3 regions of the Streptomyces sp. NBC_01431 genome follow, and region 2 is predicted to be linked to each of the others. Evidence: riboswitches for the same ligand, from Rfam matches in the RefSeq annotation. Region 2 holds a riboswitch; each other region holds the start of a gene.

Region 1 (2,194 bases), 4.2 Mb from region 2:
GAACACCCCGCCGCAGCGATTCAGTGCCGCGGTAACGGACTTGGCCGCCGGTAAGGGAATGTCGCCGCGGGTGAAGACGGGAAAGCGTATGACGTTGTCACGCGGAGGGCACCGCACGGTGAACGCCGGACCGGCCACTCGCGGGATCGGCGACCAGAAGGCGCGAATGCCGATATCCAGCAGCTGTCGGCGCCCGGAAGATCAGCGAGAGCGGTCTGCGGGAGGGCCCTGAATTCATGACGGCATTCATGATTTCCGCCGCGCTTTCCTTGATCAAAGCGCCGTCTGTGTGGCCACCGAGTGTGCGGCAGCTCGTGCGGCCCCCGGCGCCGAAATGATCTCCAGCGGTCGGCCGTGCTGCCGGAAGGGGCGGGGGGCCGGGTGGGTGTCTCGGGGGCGCACCTGCACCGAGAGGTGCCTTTTGTCCGAAATTAATGGACTTTAGTACCCCTTGTTCTTGGATCGGTAATGTCGCAATTGGTGCTATTGCCTGCGTGCCGTCGCTTTTGTGTGCAGGGCGTGAAGGACCTCGCTGGGCGAGTGAAGTAAGTCACGTATGGCTCCATCGATGGGCGGGGGATGCGGACGTCACTTTCGTTCCAGCACAAGAGAGTTGAGGGCCGCGGCAGGGGCCGACGAGGGTCGCGGAGTTCCGGGAATCCCTATTCTGGATCATCGGAATTGAATTCCGGCCTTGTTTCCAGTCGGCCCATTCGCTTAAGTTCACCGTCAATCCGGGTGGAACGCCGAATCCTGCCGCCGTCCGGAACCTCCCACACACGTACGGCAGGAGCGGGGGACCCAGGTAAGCCGCCGATCCGGACTTCCGGAACGACTCCGGGGTGAAGTCGCATGCACACACGCACTGCGACCGGACAGCTCCTGTCCGAACCCGACAGCTCACCTCGCAGGCGAAGGAGAGGAATTCACCATGCCTGCAAAGGGCAAGCACCGCCGCCCCAAGTCCAACTCGCTCACCCGGGGCCTCGCGGCCGCGGGTACGGGCGGCGCAGTACTCGCCATGCCGGTGATCGGTGCGACCGCGGCCACCGCTGCGCCCGCAACGGTGCCGACCGGCACCGTCAAGGCCGCCGTGGCGGCCGTCGCGCCCGCCAAGCCGATCACCGCGGTGAAGGCAGCCCCCACGACCTACTCCGTCGTCTCCGGGGACTCCCTGTACAAGATCGCCGACGCGCTCAACGTCAGCGGCGGCTGGAAGCAGCTCTACCAGGACAACCGCGCCGCCATCGGCTCGGACCCGGCTCTGATCCACCCCGGCATCAAGCTCACCATCGGCTCCAAGGCCGCGGCGGCCCCGGCCGACACCTCCCGGGCCACCGCGTCCGGCCGCGCCGACCGCTCCGCGCGGCCGACCACCCTCTCCGTCCAGAACGTCGCCGCCGTGACGAGCGCGCCGAAGTACGCCAACAACCTCGACGGCTGGATCAGGCAGTCGATGGACATCATGGCCCAGCACGGCATCCCGGGCAGCTACAACGGCATCTACCGCAACATCATGCGGGAGTCCTCCGGCAACCCGCTGGCGATCAACAACTGGGACTCCAACGCCGTGGCCGGCACGCCCTCCAAGGGACTCCTCCAGGTCATCCAGCCGACGTTCCAGGCCTTCCACGTGCCGGGTACCTCCCTGGACCTCTACGACCCGGTCGCCAACATCACCGCCGCGTGCAACTACGCCGCCAAGACGTACGGCTCGATCGACAACGTGTTCGGCGCCTACTGACAGGCGTTCGCCGAACGGGGAGGTTTCGGGCCCGGCGCGCCGGTGAACGGGCGCGCCGGGCCTCTGCCTTGTCCGTGACTCAGCGCGTCCGCTTCCGCACCAGAAGACCGTCTTGGCGCCTTGACGAAAAACCCGCGTGGCGGGAGTGGCCCGATGGTTGATGACCGGTGCCCTGCCTGCGAAAACTGCCCTCGTCTCTGCGCGGCCGGAACTCGTGCGGAAGGCGGTGCAACTTTCGTTCACCCCGCAGGGTGAACTGTTCAGAGGGTGCACGTTTCTGCATGCGGGCGTGTTCCTAGGGTGGTAGTGCGTCACCCCGGAACACGGTGACTGCCCGACGACCGTGTACTCCCGTGTTCGCGGGAGTCGTTCCGCCCCGGGAGCCGCCATGGGAACCACCGCTCGGCCATCCGTCTCCGCACCGGTGCCGCTGCCTCCGGGTCTGCTTCC
Region 2 (2,194 bases):
GACCGGCGCGAACGCCGCGGACGCGAGCACCTGGAACCAGGTGGCGACCTGTGAGTCCGGCGGCATGTGGAGCGCGGACTTCGGCAACGGCCTCTACGGTGGTCTCCAGTTCTCGCAGACCACCTGGGAGACGTACGGCGGTACGGACTACGCCCAGCGCGCCGACCTCGCCAGCCGGGCCCAGCAGATAGCCGTCGCCGAGAAGGTCCTCGCGGCTCAGGGCCCCAAGGCCTTCGGAAGCTGCGCCGACGGGATCACCAAGGGCGGCGCCGCGGCCGACGTCGACCCGGGCCTGCCCGCGACGCCGGACCCGGCCGACACCCCCCTGCTGCCCACCACCCCGGCGACCAAGACGCCCGGCACCGCGCCGACTCCCACGACGCCCACCGGCTCCGCCACTCCCACGCCGGGCGGCACGCCGACGGCCGACCCCGCCAAGCCCGCGACGCCCCCCGCGTCCACCCCGGCGAGCCCCGGCAAGCACCGCGGGGCGCCCTCGCCGGAGGAGGGCTCGGGCGCGACGCCGGGCCCGACCGGCTCGACCGCCCCGACCGGTCAGCCCGCCCCGACCGGTAAGCCCGCTCCGACGGGTCAGAGCGATTCGGGCAGTTCGTCCGACAGCCGTGACGCGGGGCGCGCCTCGCGAGGTGACGGGTCCTCACGTGATGTCGGCAACACCCCGGCGGCCAACGGCGACTACACCGTCCGCCCCGGCGACAGCCTCTCGGCCATCGCCACCGCGAACAAGATCCAGGGCGGTTGGCCCGCGCTCTACCACGCCAACGAGCACCTGATCGGTACCGACCCGAATCTCATCCTGCCTGGCCAGAGCCTGGACCTGAAGGCCGCGGCGGCGGCGGTGGCCACCCCGAACTCGGTACCGAAACAGGGGTAGTTCGAGGGCGTATGTCCGTTCTGTGCAAGTGAGATATGGGTCTCTTCGTCTCAACTGGCCCACCCCGCCTGCCCGGTCCGTCCGCCCCGCCCCCGACCTGCGGAAACGCCCCTTCCATTTCGGCGAGTAGGGGCGTTTTCTCCCCGATGGGCGTCTTTGAACATTGGCGGGGCGTGTGTTTTCGTCGGAACCGCTCGTCACCGCGAGCCCCGTCGACCGAGCACGCCGAATCCTGCCGTCGGCCGACGGGAACAGTCGACGCTTATGCGCCGTAGGCAGGAGCGGGGGACCCAAGGTAAGTGCCGGGCCCGGCAGTTGACGCTGTCGGCCGGCTTGGGGTGAAGACGGGCGCACCATCGCTCGGCCGGGCAGCTCACGCCCGAACCCGACAGCTCACCTCGCAGGCGTCGGTGAGGAGAACCTCCATGCTGCTTTCCGGCAAGGGCAAGCACCGTCGCCCGTCCAAGGCCGTCCGTGTCGTCACGCTGGCCGGCGTCACCGGTGCCGCTGTCGCCGCCCCGCTGATGGCCGCGGGCAACGCCTCCGCCGCCTCCGTCTCCACCTGGGACGCGGTCGCCCAGTGCGAGTCCGGCGGCAACTGGTCCATCAACACCGGCAACGGCTACTACGGCGGCCTGCAGTTCTCGCAGTCCTCCTGGGCCGCCGCCGGCGGCACCCAGTACGCCTCGCGCGCCGACCTGGCCACCAAGGGCCAGCAGATAGCCACCGCTGAGAAGCTGCTCGCGATTCAGGGTCCGGGCGCCTGGTCCTGCGCCGGTGCCGGCAACCTGACCTCCGGCGGCAGCAAGGCCGACGTGGACACCTCCGGTTCCTCGTCGTCCTCCAAGTCCACCAAGTCCGCTGAGACCTCGAAGCCGCAGGCCAAGCCGCAGCAGAAGTCGCAGCGCACCCAGTCCGCGCCCGAGGCCAGCCGCAGCGAGCAGCGCTCCGAGCCGGTCAAGCAGGGCAACGGCGAGTACACCGTCAAGGCCGGCGACACCCTCGGCCAGATCGCTTCCGCCAACGGCACCAAGGGTGGCTGGCAGAAGCTGTTCGAGCTGAACAAGGACATCGTCAAGGACGCCAACCTGATCTTCCCGGGCCAGAAGCTCCACCTGAGCTGAGCCCGACCCGGCCCCAAGTCCCCCCGGCCCGGCGCGCATTCCCCCGTACGCGCCGGGCCGGGGTTTCGCTGTTACCTGGCAGTAGCCTTGTGGCCCTTTGACCCGGAATCAGGGTCCTTGGGCCCTTTTTCGTCCCAGGAGGCGGGCACTCGGCTGGCCGGAGCCCCGGAGCCGG
Region 3 (2,194 bases), 1.0 Mb from region 2:
TCGTCGGGCTCTGGTTCATACAGGACCTCCCCAACCTTGGCGAAGGCGCCAGCGAGCTGTTCACCGTGCTCACGGTGGGCGGCCTGGCGCTCGTCATCAACCGCATCCTGCGCCGCAGCGACGAACAACTGGCGTCCGCCCGCGTCATCGCGGAGACCGCGCAGCGCGCCGTGCTGCCCACGCCCGCCTCCCGCATCGGCGGCCTCCACGTCGCCGCGCGGTACGAGGCGGCGCAGGCCGACGCCTTCATCGGCGGGGACCTGTTCGCCGTGCAGGACACCCCCCACGGGGTGCGGCTGATCGTCGGGGACGTACGGGGAAAGGGGCTCCAGGCGGTGGAGGCCGTCGCCGTGGTGATCGGCGCCTTCCGCGAGGCTGCCGAACAGGAGTCCTCCCTGGAGGCGGTGGCCCGGCGGCTGGAGCGGGCGCTGGCCCGCGAGGGCACCCGGCGTGACCGGCTCGACGCGTTCGAGGGGTTCACCACCGCGCTGCTCGGCGAGATCCCGCGCGGCGACGGCACCGTACGCCTGGTGAACCGGGGGCACCCCGAGCCGTTGATGCTGCACGCGGACGGGGCCCTTGACGTGCTCGTCCCGGCGGAACCCGCGCTGCCGCTCGGCATGGCGGACCTGGGGGTGTGGCCGGACCGGTCCGACGAACGGTCGTTCCCGGCGGGGTCGACGCTGCTGTTCTATACGGACGGCCTGTCCGAGGCGCGCGACGCCGAAGGCGTCTTCTACGACCCCCGCGCCCGGCTGCTCGGAGCGATCTTCCCCGGTCCGGACGAGGTTCTGGACGCGCTCGTGGACGACGTACGGCGCTACACCGGCGGGGGCACCAACGACGACATGGCGCTGCTCGCGGTGAACCGGCCCATCGAGGGCCAGCCCGACCGGCGCCGCACCGTCAGGATCGTGAAATGAGTGCGGCGAGAGCCGGTCACCGTGGGTGCCCGTGGGGTATCCCTCCGCATAACATTTGACACACCGTCAGGAATGCCGGGTGACGCGAGCCGCGCTGAATCGCCGTCAACTCGCCCGGTTTGACCCGGCTGTGGGTACTAAGTCCAGGCCGCGGCCGTTAACGATCAGTGAGAACGGCTTGGAATCCGGACCGGGTGTCTATTAACGTTCGATAACGCAGCGCGGTCGGCCCAGCCGCCGCAACGGCGGCACCGCGCGCATGCGCCGAATCCCGCAAGGGAACCGGGGAACCACCAACTTGGGGTGAATCGGGCGCCTTCGCGGGCGCTCGTAGGAGACCTTCCTGCTCCGAACCCGTCAGCTAACCCGGTAGGCGAGAAGGAAGGAAAGGAGCGCGCCCTCGTGGCGTCCAACGAGCCTGCCCTCGACACCCCGATTTCTCCCGATTCCCTGTACGGCGATGCGCCGGACCAGAGCGAGACGTGGGAGGAGTGGGACCCGACCGCGGAGTCCATACGCCCGGTACGCGGCCGGCACCGGGTGGCCAAGCAGCGCGGCGGACTCGCACGCAGCTCCACCGTGCTCGGCGTCGGCGTCATCGCCGCGGTCGGCGCGGGCGGCATGGCCACCGCGCAGACCAAGCCGCCGGTCTCCATCTCGCTGCCCGACTCGCTCACCAAGAACCTGCCGGACCTCGGGTCGCTGCCCGGCGTCGGCGAGCTCGTCTCGCACGACGCCCCGAGCACCCCGAAGACCGAGGCGGCGCGGGCCGACCAGAAGATCGCGGCCTCCCCGCTGACCATGACCGGGCTCTCCACCGCCGAGGCCGAGCAGGGCGCCACCGACGCCGGTGAGGCGCTGCGCGCCCGCATCCTCCAGCAGGCCGAGCAGCAGAAGGCGGGCGCCGTGGCCGAGGCCAAGGCCGCCGCCCAGAAGGCCGCCGCGGAAAAGGCGGCCGCGGAGGCCAAGGCCAAGCAGGACGCGGCGGCGGCCAAGGCCGCGGCGGACAAGAAGGCGGCGGCGGAGGCCGCGGCGAAGAAGGCCGAAGAGGAGCGGCTGGCCAAGCTGGCCGCCAGCTACTCGCTGCCGGTCGGCTCGTACACGATCACCTCCACGTTCGGCGAGGCCGGCTCGATGTGGGCCTCGGGCCACCACACCGGCCTCGACTTCGCGGCCCCGACGGGCACGCCGATCAAGGCGGTTCACTCCGGGACGGTCAAGTCGGCGGCCTGGGCTGGTGCGTACGGCTACCGCACGGTGATCACGCTCGA

Evidence for each region. A riboswitch is a leader RNA that binds a small molecule or an ion and turns the genes downstream of it on or off. The one in region 2 is predicted to bind cyclic di-AMP.
Region 1: linked by a shared signal. The riboswitch ahead of OG522_RS03470 (transglycosylase SLT domain-containing protein) and the one ahead of OG522_RS22565 (transglycosylase family protein) in region 2 are both predicted to bind cyclic di-AMP.
Region 3: linked by a shared signal. The riboswitch ahead of OG522_RS17825 (M23 family metallopeptidase) and the one ahead of OG522_RS22565 (transglycosylase family protein) in region 2 are both predicted to bind cyclic di-AMP.

Annotation. Positions count from the first base shown of each region.
Region 1 covers NZ_CP109496.1:706,522-708,715, reverse strand. The annotation lists cyclic di-AMP (ydaO/yuaA leader) riboswitch at 735-929, shown strand; gene OG522_RS03470 (transglycosylase SLT domain-containing protein) at 932-1,744, shown strand; gene OG522_RS03465 (STAS domain-containing protein) at 2,133-2,194, shown strand, end outside.
Region 2 covers NZ_CP109496.1:4,897,191-4,899,384, forward strand. The annotation lists gene OG522_RS22560 (transglycosylase family protein) at 1-895, shown strand, start outside; cyclic di-AMP (ydaO/yuaA leader) riboswitch at 1,153-1,317, shown strand; gene OG522_RS22565 (transglycosylase family protein) at 1,321-2,019, shown strand.
Region 3 covers NZ_CP109496.1:3,883,934-3,886,127, reverse strand. The annotation lists gene OG522_RS17830 (PP2C family protein-serine/threonine phosphatase) at 1-923, shown strand, start outside; cyclic di-AMP (ydaO/yuaA leader) riboswitch at 1,176-1,314, shown strand; gene OG522_RS17825 (M23 family metallopeptidase) at 1,326-2,194, shown strand, end outside.